2 linked regions of the Thiocapsa bogorovii genome follow. The protein of the gene in region 1 binds, or shares a complex with, the protein of each later gene. Links are inferred from orthologs where the notes say so. Each region holds a gene or a part of one and is shown in the gene's direction. Other genes may lie near its edges. The genes, in order: pabB and LT988_RS14205.

Region 1 (6,888 bases):
GGACCACAAGCGAAGGACGTCGCCCCGGAGGCCGCGACGGTTGCTGGTCCGGTCCACGGGATTTAGGCCACCTTCGCCTCAACCTAAGCCGAACCTAGGCAGGCGTCCTGGTTCATAACGACCCATTCCACAAACAATAGAGGAGTTGCATGCGATGTACGGATTTTCCACGACACTGAAGACCACATTCGACGAGGCCGTCGCCCGCGTCACCGAGGCACTGAAGGGCGAAGGTTTCGGCGTCCTGAGCGACATCGACGTCAAGGCCACACTGGAGGCCAAGCTGGGGATCGAGAAGCGACCCTACCGCATCCTCGGCGCCTGCAATCCGCCCCTGGCCAATCGGGCACTGGAGGCGGAGCCCGACATCGGGCTGCTGCTGCCCTGCAATGTGGTCGTGCGCGAAGAGGCCGACGGCAGCATCGTCGTCGCCTTCATGGACCCTGAGTCAGTTCTGCAACTGGTGGACAGACCCGAGGTCGCGGAGATCGCCGCGGAGGTCAAGGGTCGGATGGAACGGGTCCGCGACGCCCTCGCGGCGGCTTGAGGGGACTCGACCTTTCACTTAAACCGCGTCCAGCGCGGCGTGCGATGGTTTTGAATCGGATCAACCCTCGCGGAATCAACGATCGCCGGAGCTGGCGCGGTTTCATCGGAGACACCTGTTGAATCCCATTCCGGCGGGCCGAGCGCCTGGAATCGCAAGCGGCCATCGCACCCGATCAGGAAACGGCTGGGCAACACTTTTGCGCCCCGGGCATGGAAGATCGTCTGATCCGGATCCAATACGATTTGGCCCTCGTAACCGAGCCGGCGCATGGCCTCCACGGCCCGGCGCGGTGTCTCGTCGACGTTGACCGCCGCGACGTGGAACGGATGTCCAGCCAGGCCTTGGGCAAGCCGCTGCAGCGAAGGCATCTCCGCGAGGCAGGGCGGGCACCAGCTCGCCCAAAAGTTCACCAAGACCACACGGCCGTCGGGGTCGCTCAGCGAATGCCGATCTCCCCCGGGTCGGCGGCGCCGACGGCCGGTGACGGCGCTGCATCCGGAATCCCTTCCAACGCGCCACCGAACGCGGGAAGCGCGAGGACCATGAACAACGCCATTGCGTTGGCCGGAACGGCCCGGATGGACGTCATAGCGCGTACCCCATCGACAGGCGTGCACGGTAGGACGCCGGGCTTGGCCACCTCTTCAAGCTCTGTGGCCCGATCTTAACCGGTCGGTCATGTCTCGGTGCGCTCGACAGCCAGTGGTGCGGTGCACAACGATTCTTCAGATCGACGTGCATGAGCGAGGGAACACGCCCGGATTCGGACCAGTGCTCCGACAATAGCCCACCCCCGCGCAACGGCACCTCGGTCGGATGTTCCCTTCGGTCGATTCGGCTGCCGAGGCGCGGGCGTGCATGCTCTGGCCCAGCCATTGCGTGCCCAGGGACCATCGCGCCACAGCGCAGTTGCCCCGAGCCCTTTCCAGGTATGACCCTAAAAAGAGCATTTACACCTTGCCTCAGGTGATCCAAGCGGCTGAAATATCGCTGCAAGGAGGTCCCGATGACCAATTCGATCCCTCACCCGCAGGGTGAACCCGAAACCACCGCGGCGGTGCCGCATGCCGGCCCGGTGGCGGTGGACACCTTTGGCGGGCGCGTCCACGTCGAGTGGGATGCGCAGGCGTCGGTGCGCCGCAGCCTCGGCAAGCTCGATGAAGCCGACGGGGTGGCCTGGTCGCAGAACCACCTGGACGCCTGCGTGGCCCCGGTGCTGGGCGTGCCCTGGATTCTCGATACCGACCTGACGGTCAAGCCGCACCACGGTCATCAAGAGGGTGCGGTCAAAGGCGACAATCCGCACAAGCCGGGACGCCCTTCGCACAGCGTTGCGGTGCGTGCGGGTCTTCCGCACGCGCAAGGTTGGTCCGATCGCGAGCGGATGGGTGCCGATGAACTGGTCTACCGCGGTGTCGTGCGCACCCCTGTCTATGCGCCTGCGGAGCGAGCACCGCTGGACGGCGACTGGACGGGCCTCGCCGCCGAGCATTTCGCGACGGCTTCCGATGTCTACCGCCTGACGGGCGAGCTGCCGGTATACGCCGATCTCGGCGAGACGGCCGACGGACGGGCCAAGGGCGAGGTCGAAAGCGCAGCCCGGCTGGCTCGTATGCTCGGCGAAGACGCGATTGCCCTGGAGCCTCATCAGTGGCGCTCTTTGGCGAGCTATCTGCGCCAATGTCGGATCGAGCGTATCTGGCGGCCCTGGGCGCGCCGATGCTCGGCCGGCCTGCCCGAGGATGCGCCGTTGGTGGGCGCCGGTGTTGGCCGTTTCCTTGTGCCCGAGCTTGCGCGGCGGCTCGGCCGCGGCCATGTCGACTGGCTGACCTTGATCGCGCGTGCAGCGGATCCGGCGTCCGCGCCCACACCGGAAGGCGCCGATGCGGGGGGCTGCGCGCCGGCCGTTGCACTCGCTCTGTTGCCCTTATCGGAGTCCGGCGATGCCCTTGCTTGAAGAGCTGCCCTATCGACCGGACAGCGCACAGATGTTCGAGGCCTTGACCGAGCGACCGTGGGCCGCGTTCCTGGACAGTGGCCGACCGCTGTGCGAGGGCGGACGGTACGACATCCTCGCCGCCGATCCCTACCTGATGTTGGTCACGCGAGGGACGCTGACACGGATTCGCTCGCACGCCGGTGTATCCCTATCGCCGCAAGATCCCTTTGAGCTGTTGCGTGACGTCCTCGGCGAGCGGACTGCGCCGATTGCGGGTCTTCCGTTCGCGGGTGGCGCCATCGGCTGGCTTGGCTACGACTTGGGACGGCGTATCGAGCGGCTGCCGGTGCTCGCCCGCGATGCAGAGAAGATTCCCGATATGGCCGTCGGGCTCTATGACTGGGCCGTTGTCGTCGATCACGACGAACAGCGCTGCTGGCTGGTCGGTGCCGGCCGCGATCCGCGCACGCGTGCACGCTGGCCGGAACTCCTGCGGACCTTCACCGGGCCGTCGCCAACGCGTGCGCGCTCCTTTCGGTTGCGCAGCCCCTTGTGCTCGAACATGACCAGGGCTCGATACGCGGCCGCCTTCGCCCGCATCCAGGCGTTCATCCATGACGGCGATTGCTATCAAGTCAACCTCGCGCAGCGCTTCGCGGCCCGCGCAGCGGGCGATGCCTGGTCCGCCTATTGCGGTCTGCGCAGGCTCAACGCCGCGCCGTTCGCTGCTTACTTGTCGACGCCGTTCGCTAAGGTGATGAGCTCCTCTCCGGAGCGCTTCCTCTCGCTGCGCGACGGTCGCGTGGAGACCAAGCCGATCAAAGGCACTCGGCCCCGGGGTACGAGCCCGGAAGCGGATTCGATTCTCGCGCGGGCACTGTCGGAAAGCACCAAGGACCGCGCCGAAAACCTGATGATCGTGGATTTGTTGCGCAACGATCTGGGCAGAGTCTGCCGGACGGGCAGCGTGCGCGCCCCGAAGCTCTTCGACGTGGAGAGTTACGCCGCGGTGCATCATCTCGTCAGCACGGTCACCGGCAAGCTGGCGGATGGCGAGGATGCGGCCTCGTTGCTGCGGGCCTGCTTCCCCGGCGGGTCGATTACCGGCGCGCCGAAGATCCGTGCTATGGAGATCATCGAGTCGCTCGAGCCGCAGCGCCGGGGTGTCTACTGCGGCGCCATCGGCTATCTGGGCTTCGACGGTGCGATGGATAGCAATATCGCCATTCGTACCCTGGTCTACGCGGCAGGCACGGTGCGTTTCTGGGCCGGCGGCGGCATCGTTCATGATTCCGATATGGAGCAGGAGTATCAGGAGACCTTCGATAAAGCCGCACCCCTGCTCCGGCTGCTCGAGGGCGAGCCGCTCGCCGATGTGGGTCGTTAAGCTCGGGGGCAGCCTCGACGCCGCCGAGCTTGCGGCAGCCGCTTCTGGTGGTGCCCGGCGGCGGCCCGTTCGCGCATGCCGTGCGCGCCGCCAACAGCGGCGGCAGTTCGATGATCGTGCCGCTCACGTGATGGCCGTGCTGGCCATGGAGCAGATGGCGCACGTCGTTCGTTCACTGGCGCCCGGGCTCACGGGCACCGATGACGCGACAGCCCCGCGGGCGCCCTGCGGCGATGCCCGCCCCGCGGTGCGCGTGCGCTTCGACCCGACCGCGATCTCGGCAGTCGGCAGCGGTTCGTAGGGAGCCGCCTCGGTTCGGCGATCCGCCCGTGTCGAGAACGGCGAGCGGGAGTCCGCCCTCGGGATCTATGTGAAGCTCCACATCACCGGACCATCCGGCCATCGGCAAGGTCGCCTCGCGCACGGCGGAAGCCCGTACCGCGCGCTGCAAGGCCAACAAGGGCAGCCTGCCCGGTTGCGCCGCCGGGCAACCGACCGCGGTCATGACCAAAGGCACGCCCGTGGGTTCTGGCCTGTGCCGCCTGCGGAAATAGGCCTAAACGACTTGCCAAGGACGGCAAAAGGTCGGTCAACTGCCGGATCTGGGCTGAGCGAATCGAGTGATGGCGTTGATCAAGCAGACCGAGCACGAGATGGGTCAAGACGCCAGCAACATCGGGTTCGGCAGCAGCGAGGCCGATTCGATGATCTCTTCAATCGCCTGACCCACATGTCCGGAATCCGCCTTCACACGTGAGGGTTGATCGGTCGGCTCCGGATTGCTCGGCGCGGCTCCAGTCAACGCGTGCAGATTCCGAGCAGGTTCCTCACACGTTTCCAGGGTTGCAGGGTTACAGGAGCCTTGCCGACGCCGCGGTCGAAGAAAAATCCGGTCGATGAACCGCCGTCGAGGTTGATGGCGCGATCGACCCGCCAGGGTGTCAGGTCCCCCGGGGAGGCAAGGATTACCCCGAGCTCGGAGAGCGTGAGACTGGTCATGGTCGCACCGATGACCCAGTGTCCCCGCCAATCCGTGGCGATGAAGGTGCGGCGCCGCGGGTCGGAGGTGGACAGGCCTCGCACCGTGCGACCGTCTTCCACGAGATAGGGTCCGGTCTGCAACAAGGCGCTGATGTGCGTGTGATCTTGGAAACGGCCGCGCCGGACGAGATGGATGCCGCGGTCGTCGCTGTAGATCACGCCGCTCAGGAGTTTCGCGGTCTCGAATCGGTTGATCCGCTGTCCTTTCGAAATCACCAGCCCGGCCGGCCGCCAATCCGGGTGGAAGAAGCCGCCGTTGACCCCGGCCACGCAGCCCTCGGCGCGGAAGGCCGCCTCCAGCGTCGGGTACGCCGCCTCCGGACCGGCGCCCAGATCGATCACCTCCAGGCGGAACGCCCGCGAGGTGAAGAAGGCGACGTGTGCGACGACACGTTTGCTGTCGGAAGGGCGCACCGCGGAGCGTTTGGCGTAGGTGAGGTCGGCGCTGATGTCCTGCCGCTCCGACTCCCCCCCAGGCATCCAATCCGCGGCGAGCGCGGTCGAAGCCTGCAGCAGAAGGGCCAGGAGGAGCATGCCGGGCCACACTGAAGGCGGGCTTAAGGACCACCGCACCCAACCAGCCTGTTCGCCGCGGATCGTCGTACGCGTCGGCGCGGTCCACGGAGTTTTCTCAATGGTCATGGCTTGGAGTTGCCCCGACGCGCAGTGCATCACCAGACCCGGGATGGGCTCCGGCGATGTCACCGTTCCGGCCGGTCGTGCATTTCTCGGTTAGGCGGATCATCGGGGGCATCTTCGAGGTCCGAGTTGCGCGGCCCCGGCGAGCGCGGGACGCACCCTGCTTTCCGGGTGAGGAGGCCCTGGTGAGTCCTCCCAATGCTATCAGAAGCACGCCGACATCCCTAAAGCTGCAGCGGATGCTCTACCGTTGGAATCCCGCGCACTCACCACGATCTCGCGTTCGAAGGGTACATCATCAGGAGAAGGACAATGAGCGTCGTGCATTTGAGCGCACCCACGATCGATCCGGACGAGGTCGCCTATTTCGAGCGACTCGCGCACCGTTGGTGGGACGCGGAGGGGCCGTTCTGGCCCTTGCACCGTCTCAACGCCTTTCGCGTCGACTACATCCGCCGGCATCTTGCCGTATGTTTCGGGCGGGATCCACTAGCGGAGCGCCCCTTTGAAGGGCTGAAAGTGCTTGATATCGGATGCGGCGGCGGGATTCTCAGCGAGTCCATTGCGCGGCTCGGCGCCTGTGTTACGGGGGTGGAGATTACCGAGAAGAACGTACGTGTTGCGCAGATCCATGCCCAGTGGAGCGGTCTGGAGATCGATTATCGCCTGGGGACGGCGGAGGACTTGGTGCGTTCCGGCGAGCAGTTCGACGCCGTGCTGAACATGGAGGTGATCGAGCATGTCGAGCATTTGCCGGAGTTTCTCGCCGATTGCGGTCGCCTGGTTCGACCGGGCGGGGTGATGTTCGTGGCCTCGATCAATCGAACGATCGCGGCCTTCTTCGTGGCCATTCTCGGCGCGGAGTACCTCCTGCGCTGGCTGCCCAAAGGCACTCATCACTATCGCAAACTGGTTCCCCCGGGGGAGGTTGAGACCGTGCTGGGTCGAGACTTCGATGTCAAAAATCGCACCGGCGTCCGGGTGAATCCGTTCAATCGCGCTTTCGGCTATACCCGCTGGATGGGCGTGAACTATATGCTTCTCTTGCAGCGTCGCTGAGGGTGATTGAAACATCGGGCAGGTGGATCTTGTCGAAAGAGGGGTGCCGGGGCGTATCCGATTGGCTCCGGCTTGGTTCTGAGGGCAGGACGATGACCGGAGAAGACGAATTCGAGGGTTGGATCGCATCGATGTCGCGCGGCGACTGCGGTTTCACGTACGTCAGGTTTTATGCCGATGCCCCGGAATGGGCCCGATACGCGGCAATCAATCGCTTCGGCAAGGGCACGGTCTTTCTGCCGCCTACCGAGATCAAGCCCAAAAAGACCGCGG
Region 2 (6,798 bases), 1.9 Mb from region 1 along the record:
CATGATCCTCCTGATGTCGGTCAACCCCGGTTTCGGCGGTCAGAGCTTCATCCCGGCGACCCTGGAAAAGCTGCGTGCGGCGCGCAAGAGGATCGATGCCTCCGGATTCGACATCCGGCTCGAGATCGACGGCGGCGTGAAGGCGGACAACATCGGCGAGATCAAGGCGGCTGGCGCGGACACCTTCGTCTCCGGCTCAGGGATCTTCGGAAAGGGCCGCGAGAGCGATCCGCATCGCTACGACAGCATTATCCGGGAGATGCGCGAGCAGATGGCGCGCTGAACCGCGTCCGGGGTTAAGGTCTGGACTCGAGTTTGGTCGATACGTCCGAGCGTCCCACAGCGCTTTGAGTCGACGCGGTTTAGGTGTTTAAGGGCCTGAGTCGGTTGCCGTATTGCGCTTCGCTTATCCGGCCTACGGGCGTTCTCTATTGATGATTGGTGGAGTTGTACCCGCATGCTGCGACCGAAGATGATCCTGATCGATGTGGACGGCACGCTCGTGGACAGCGTCCCGGATCTGGCCTTTTGTGTCGATGCCATGATGGAACGGCTCGGCCGTCCGCCCCGAGGCGAGGAGGCCGTGCGTAACTGGGTGGGGAACGGAGTGGAGCGGCTGGTGCGCCGGGCGCTGATCGGCCAGCTCGACGGCGAACCCGACGAGGCGGATTTCGAGGCGGCGCTCCCGATCTTTCTGGAACTCTATGCGGAGAATACCTCCAAGCGCTCGGTGCTCTATCCGGGCGTGATCGAGGGTATCGCCTTCATGAAAGGCGCGGGGTATCAGCTCGGATGCGTGACCAACAAGGCCGCACAATTCACCGAACCGCTGTTGCGTGATCTGGGAATCCGTGAGAATTTCGGCCTGGTGGTCAGTGGTGATACGCTACCGAAAAAGAAGCCGGATCCGATGCCGTTGCTACACGCGGCGAAACACTTCGGTGTGGAACCCGCTGATGCGCTCATGATCGGCGACTCGGTGAGCGACGTGAAAGCCGCGCGTGCCGCGGGCTTCGGAATCATCTGCATGAGCTATGGCTACAACCACGGACAAGACATCCGCGAGGCCAAGCCGAACGCGGTGATCGACTCCATGGTCGAGCTCAAGGGCCTGTTGGCGGCCGAGGCATAATTGGGCTACGCCGACATGGCGGCATCCGGAATCAACGAAGAACATGAGAAACGGGACGAGGCGAGCGATGACCGGGTGGCGATGGTGAGGTTGAGACCGCGTTCCGACCTGCCTTGAATCCCATTGCCCGGAGACCCCGATGACCCCCGCTGCCTTTCGCGCCCTGGCCGACCAGGGACACAACCGTATTCCGATCCTGCGCGAGGTCCTTGCCGACCTCGACACCCCGCTCAGCGTCTATCTCAAGCTCGCCGAGGGGCCTTATTCCTATCTGCTCGAATCCGTGCAGGGCGGGGAGAAGTGGGGGCGTTATTCCATCATCGGCCTGCCCTGCCGCACCCTGCTGCGGGTAAGCGGCCAAGAGATCCGTGTCGAGCGTGACGGCGAGGTCATCGAGTCGGTCGAGACGGCGGACCCGCTGGCCTGGATCGGTGCCTACCAGCAGCGTTTCAAGGTTGCCGATCTCGCCTGTCTGCCGCGTTTCACCGGCGGTCTGGTCGGCTATTTCGGCTACGACACCATCCGCTATATCGAGCCGCGTCTGGCGACCTGCCCCAACCCGGATCAGCTGCAGACGCCGGACGTCCTGCTGATGGTCTCCGACGAGGTGGTCGTCTTCGACAATCTCAGCGGACGGATGTACATCATTCTCAACCTCGACCCGAGCGCAGGCGATACCCTGGAGGCCGGGGAGGCGCGCATCGACGCGCTGTGCGAACGAATGCGCTGCGGTGCGCCGCGACGCTCCGCGGAGCAGGGACGCACGGTGAGCGAGACCGACTTCGTCTCCGGCTTCACCGAAGACGGCTTCAAACACGCGGTCGAGCGCATCAAGGACTACATCCTGGCCGGCGACTGCATGCAGGTGGTCATCTCGCAGCGTCTCTCCATCCCCTTCCAGGCGCCGCCGCTGGATCTCTATCGGGCGCTGCGCGGACTGAATCCGTCCCCCTACATGTATTTCCTCGACCTGGGCGATTTTCACATCGTGGGCTCTTCGCCCGAGATCCTGACCCGGCTCGAGGACGGCGTGCTCACGGTCCGCCCGATCGCCGGTACCCGCCGCCGCGGCGAGACCGAGGCGGAGGACCAGGCACTCGAAGCCGAGCTGCTGGACGACCCCAAGGAGCTGGCCGAGCACCTGATGCTGATCGACCTGGGACGCAACGACGCCGGGCGCGTAGCCGCGATCGGCAGCGTGCGCGTGACCGACAAGATGATCGTCGAGCGCTACTCCCACGTGATGCACATCGTCTCCAACGTGGTCGGTGATCTGCGCGAGGGCATGAACGCCATCGACGTGCTGCGTGCGACCTTCCCGGCCGGGACCGTCTCGGGCGCACCCAAGATCCGCGCGATGGAGATCATCGACGAGCTGGAACCCGTCAAACGCGGTATCTACTCGGGCGCGGTCGGTTATCTCTCCTGGAACGGCAATATGGACACGGCGATCGCGATCCGCACCGCCGTGATCAAGGACGGTGTGCTCCACATACAGGCCGGCGCCGGCATCGTGGCCGACTCGGTCCCGGACGCCGAGTGGAAGGAGACCATGAGCAAGGGCCGCGCGGTGTTTCGCGCCGTGGCCTTGGCGGAGGCGGGGATCGAACGCGGCGCCGGGCGGGTCGTTTGAACCTCGGCTTGCGATCATCGCACACGCATTCTGGTTCGCCGGAGCAGACTCATGGCCAATCTCGTCGTCAGGAATCTTGACCAGAGCATGGTCGAAGCGATTGCGCAACCCGTAAACGCCGGCGAGGTTTTGGATGAATACGAACGTGGAAAGCGCTGCCCGACGATTCGTCGATCGGTTGCGTGCGCGGTACGACGTTGCCGGTGCCGTGCTCTATGGCAGCCGCGCCCGTGGGGATGCCGACGATTTGAGCGACGTGGACCTTGCGGTGCTTCTCGGAGGTCCGCAAGGGAATCGCGCCGATGCGGCGGTGGACATGGCAGGCATCGCCTTCGATCTCATGCTGGACACGGGTATTCTGGTCGACCCTCTGCCGATCTGGCTGGAGGAGTGGAAGCACCCCGCGGGGTTTGCCAATCAAGGTCTGATCGAGACCATTCGGCGTGACGGAATTCCCTTATGACCCCCGATGCCGGCCTTAATAAGGCACGGCGGGCGCTCGTCTCGGCACGGCTGTTATTGGCGCCCCCGAGCTAGGCCGCGGATGATGGTATTTCCGTTTCTGAAGAGTGCGTGGCATTCATTATGCTCCTGATGATCGACAACTACGACTCCTTCACCTACAACCTGGTGCAATACCTGGGAGAGCTGGGTGCGGAGGTGAGCGTGGTGCGCAACGACGAGCTGAGTCTCGACGAGGCGATTGCGCTGGCGCCCGAGCGGATCGTGATCTCGCCGGGACCCTGCACGCCGAACGAGGCCGGGATCTCGGTCCCGCTCATCAAGGCGATGGCCGGGCGGGTACCCATCCTCGGTGTCTGCCTGGGCCATCAATCCATCGGGCAGGCGTTCGGCGGACACATCGTCAAGGCGCCGAGCGTGATGCATGGAAAGACCTCGGCGATCCACCATACGGGTGTCGGTGTATTCAAGGGACTGGATAACCCCTTCGAGGCGACCCGATACCACTCGTTGGTGATCGAGCAGGAGACCCTGCCGGAGTGTTTGGAGATCACGGCCTGGACCGAGACCGCCGAGGGCGAGCGCGAGGCCATCATGGGCGTGCGACATCGCGAGCTTGCGGTCGAAGGCGTGCAGTTCCATCCGGAATCGATCCTGACAAAGCACGGGCACGATCTGCTTCGCAACTTTTTGCAGACCGCGCCTATTGACGGTGATCGCGGCCCCCGGTCCGACGGGTAGGGTGGACGAGCGAGAGAGAAGTCCACCGAATCCCGCTGCGGCGCTGGTGGACGGCGCTAAACCGCCTCCATCCCGACAACTGGTCTCGGCGGCGACGTCAACGCCGAAGTCCACCAGCGGGCTGGCGAGACGCGGTTTAGGATGTTTAAAGAATAAAAAATAATCACTTAAAACGCGCCGCACCGGCGATCAATGAGCCTGATAAGGTCAACCCCACATGAAAACCTCGCAGAAACCGAAGAGCGCGTTTTAACCATGGAGCTGAAAGAGGCGATCAACCGCTGCCTGGACCACCGTGATCTGACCGGCGAGGAGATGACCTCGGTCATGCGTACCATCATGACCGGCGGGGCGACCTCGGCACAGATCGCGGGCTTCCTGATCGCGCTGCGCATGAAGGGCGAGGCGGTGCCCGAGATCGCGGCGGCGGCTGCCGTGATGCGTGAACTGGCGACCGGCGTCGATATCGGCGGGCTCGATCATGTGGTCGACATCGTCGGCACCGGCGGCGATTCATCCGGCACCTTCAACGTCTCGACGACCAGCATGTTCGTCGCGGCGGCAGCGGGTTGTCATGTCGCCAAGCACGGCAACCGTTCCGTCTCGAGTCGCTCCGGTGCGGCCGACGTGCTCGAAGAGGCGGGGGTGCGCCTGGATCTGACCTCCGAGCAGGTCGCGCGCTGCGTGCGTGAGGTGGGCGTCGGCTTCATGTTCGCGCCGGGACACCACAGCGCCATGAAGCATGCGATCGGTCCGCGCAAGGAGCTGGGCGTGCGGACCATCTTCAACGTCCTGGGTCCGCTGACCAATCCGGCCGGTGCGCCAAATCAGGTCCTGGGTGTCTTCAGCGAGGATCTGCTCGAGCCGCTGGCACTGGTGCTGCAGCGTCTCGGCAGTCGTCATGTGCTGGTGGTCCATGCTCGAGACGGACTGGACGAGATCAGCATCGGCGACATCACCGACGTGGCCGAGCTGAAGGACGGCGTGATCCACCGCTACGCCATTCATCCCGAGGACTTCGGTCTCGTGCGAGCGGATCTGGATGCAATCCGCGTCGGGGATCCGTCCGAAAGTCTGGTGATGCTGCGCGGCGTGCTCGCCAACCGGCCGGGGCCGGCACGGGATATCGTTCAGCTGAATGCCGGCGCGGCCATCTATGCCGCCGGCCGTGCCGAGAGTCTCGCCGCCGGACTGGCGCGCGCCGACTTCGCTATCTCCAGCGGCGAGGCGCAGCGTCGGCTCGAGCGTTTGATCGCCCTCACGACGAGCTTCGATCGCGCAAAGGACGGGGCTTGACCATGCGCGATACGCCCGACATCCTCAAAAAGATCATTCATCGGAAGGTCGAAGAGGTCTCTGCACGGTCGGCCCGTGTTCCGCTCGATCGACTCGTTGCCCGATTAGACGGGATCGATCCGCCGCGCGGATTTGCGCGCGCGCTTCTGGCCAAGGTCGAGGCCGGCGCCCCTGCAGTGATCTCCGAGATCAAAAAAGCCAGTCCAAGCAAGGGTGTGCTGCGCCCGGATTTTCGGCCCGCCGAGATCGCGCAGAGCTATGCCCGCAATGGTGCGGCCTGTCTCTCCGTGTTGACCGACCGGGATTTTTTCCAGGGGAGCGACGAGGACCTTAAGGTCGCGCGCGTGGCCTGTGCGCTTCCGGTAATCCGCAAGGACTTTATCGTCGACCCTTATCAGGTCTACGAGGCTCGAACCTTGGGGGCGGACTGCATTCTGTTGATCGCGGCCTGCCTGGACGATGCCCGGCTCGCCGAGCTGAGTGACCTGGCCGGAAAGCTTGGGCTGGACGTGCTGGTCGAGGTCCACGACGCGGAAGAGCTGGAGCGAGCGCTGGCGGTCCCGGGGCATCTGATCGGGATCAACAACCGCAATCTGCGGACCTTCGAGGTGACCCTGGACACGACGCTTGGACTGCTGGATCGGGTCCCGAGCGACCGGCTCCTCGTCACCGAGAGCGGCATCCTGAACCCGGACGATGTCGGCCGGATGCGTGCAAGCGGTGTGAACGCCTTCCTCGTCGGCGAAGCCTTTATGCGTGCCGATGATCCGGGCGATGAGTTGGCGCGGCTGTTCTTCGGGGCGTCCTGAGCTCGATTCCCCCGGGATCGTCGACTTGCAGTCGACTCTTCGGCCTCCCCGACGGCCAGCGAATCGAGCGCAACTCGAGGCCATCGCAAAGAAGGCTCGGTTGAGCAAAACGCAGGGCGCCAAAAGATTCCCTGTGATGCCGGCGCAGGTTGCACACGCTTCGCTTTGCCCAACACAAGGCTAGCGAGCCCCTACCGCGTCCCGAACACCACGATCGTCTTTCCCTTGACGCTGACCAGTCCCTGCTCCTCCAGGCTTTTGAGCACCCGCCCGGCCATCTCGCGCGAGCAGCCGACGTTGCGGGAGAGCTCCTGTCGGGTGACACGGATCTGCATCCCGTCGGGATGGGTCATGGCATCGGGTTGTTTGCAGAGGTCCAGCAGGGTGCCGGCGATCCGCCCCGTGACGTCCAAGAACGCCAGGTGACCGACCTTGCGACTGGTCTGGCGCAGGCGCTGGGAAAGCTGGAGTCCGACGCTGTAAAGAAAATCCTTCGCGTACTCTTTGAGCTCGACGTCGAGCAGGCGATCGAGCCGTTGGTAGCTGATCTCCGCTACCTTGCACTTGGTCCGGGTGCGGATGATCACGCTACGTGTCTTTTGAGGGACGAAAAGCCCCATCTCGCCGATGAACTCGCCCTTGTTGATGTAGGCGAGCAGCAGCTCGCGACGCTCCTCGGGGTCGTCGATCATCGCGGCAACCGAACCTTCGATGAGATAATACAA

What was found.
Region 2: the proteins of pabB (region 1) and LT988_RS14205 are in contact, whole or in part, in a solved structure (PDB 8RP0), measured with the Escherichia coli proteins. The link is inferred for Thiocapsa bogorovii from one-to-one orthologs.

The regions. Positions count from the first base shown.
Region 1 is NZ_CP089309.1:5,029,948-5,036,835, forward strand. The notes cover bases 1,686-4,684. They hold pabB (aminodeoxychorismate synthase component I), read left to right. Parts: upstream 1,686-2,493; coding sequence 2,494-3,876; downstream 3,877-4,684. Other genes in these bases: LT988_RS22430 (hypothetical protein), read left to right, coding at 1,686-2,507; LT988_RS22440 (amino acid kinase family protein), read left to right, coding at 3,863-4,177; LT988_RS22445 (phosphodiester glycosidase family protein), read right to left, coding at 4,675-4,684. In the rest of the region: LT988_RS22415 (DUF302 domain-containing protein), read left to right, coding at 155-547; LT988_RS22420 (TlpA family protein disulfide reductase), read right to left, coding at 562-969; LT988_RS22425 (hypothetical protein), read right to left, coding at 987-1,139; more of LT988_RS22430, read left to right, coding at 1,557-1,685; more of LT988_RS22445, read right to left, coding at 4,685-5,451; bifunctional 2-polyprenyl-6-hydroxyphenol methylase/3-demethylubiquinol 3-O-methyltransferase UbiG, read left to right, coding at 5,869-6,615; LT988_RS22455 (hypothetical protein), read left to right, coding at 6,708-6,888. UniProt on the Escherichia coli protein: Part of a heterodimeric complex that catalyzes the two-step biosynthesis of 4-amino-4-deoxychorismate (ADC), a precursor of p-aminobenzoate (PABA) and tetrahydrofolate.
Region 2 is NZ_CP089309.1:3,129,863-3,136,660, reverse strand. What follows is about bases 2,251-5,159. They hold LT988_RS14205 (aminodeoxychorismate/anthranilate synthase component II), read left to right. Parts: upstream 2,251-3,350; coding sequence 3,351-3,968; downstream 3,969-5,159. Other genes in these bases: trpD (anthranilate phosphoribosyltransferase), read left to right, coding at 4,224-5,159; LT988_RS14210 (nucleotidyltransferase domain-containing protein), read left to right, coding at 2,899-3,228; trpE (anthranilate synthase component I), read left to right, coding at 2,251-2,765. In the rest of the region: rpe (ribulose-phosphate 3-epimerase), read left to right, coding at 1-283; LT988_RS14220 (phosphoglycolate phosphatase), read left to right, coding at 458-1,132; more of trpE, read left to right, coding at 1,272-2,250; more of trpD, read left to right, coding at 5,160-5,264; indole-3-glycerol phosphate synthase TrpC, read left to right, coding at 5,267-6,073; cAMP-activated global transcriptional regulator CRP, read right to left, coding at 6,265-6,798. UniProt on the Escherichia coli protein: Part of a heterodimeric complex that catalyzes the two-step biosynthesis of 4-amino-4-deoxychorismate (ADC), a precursor of p-aminobenzoate (PABA) and tetrahydrofolate.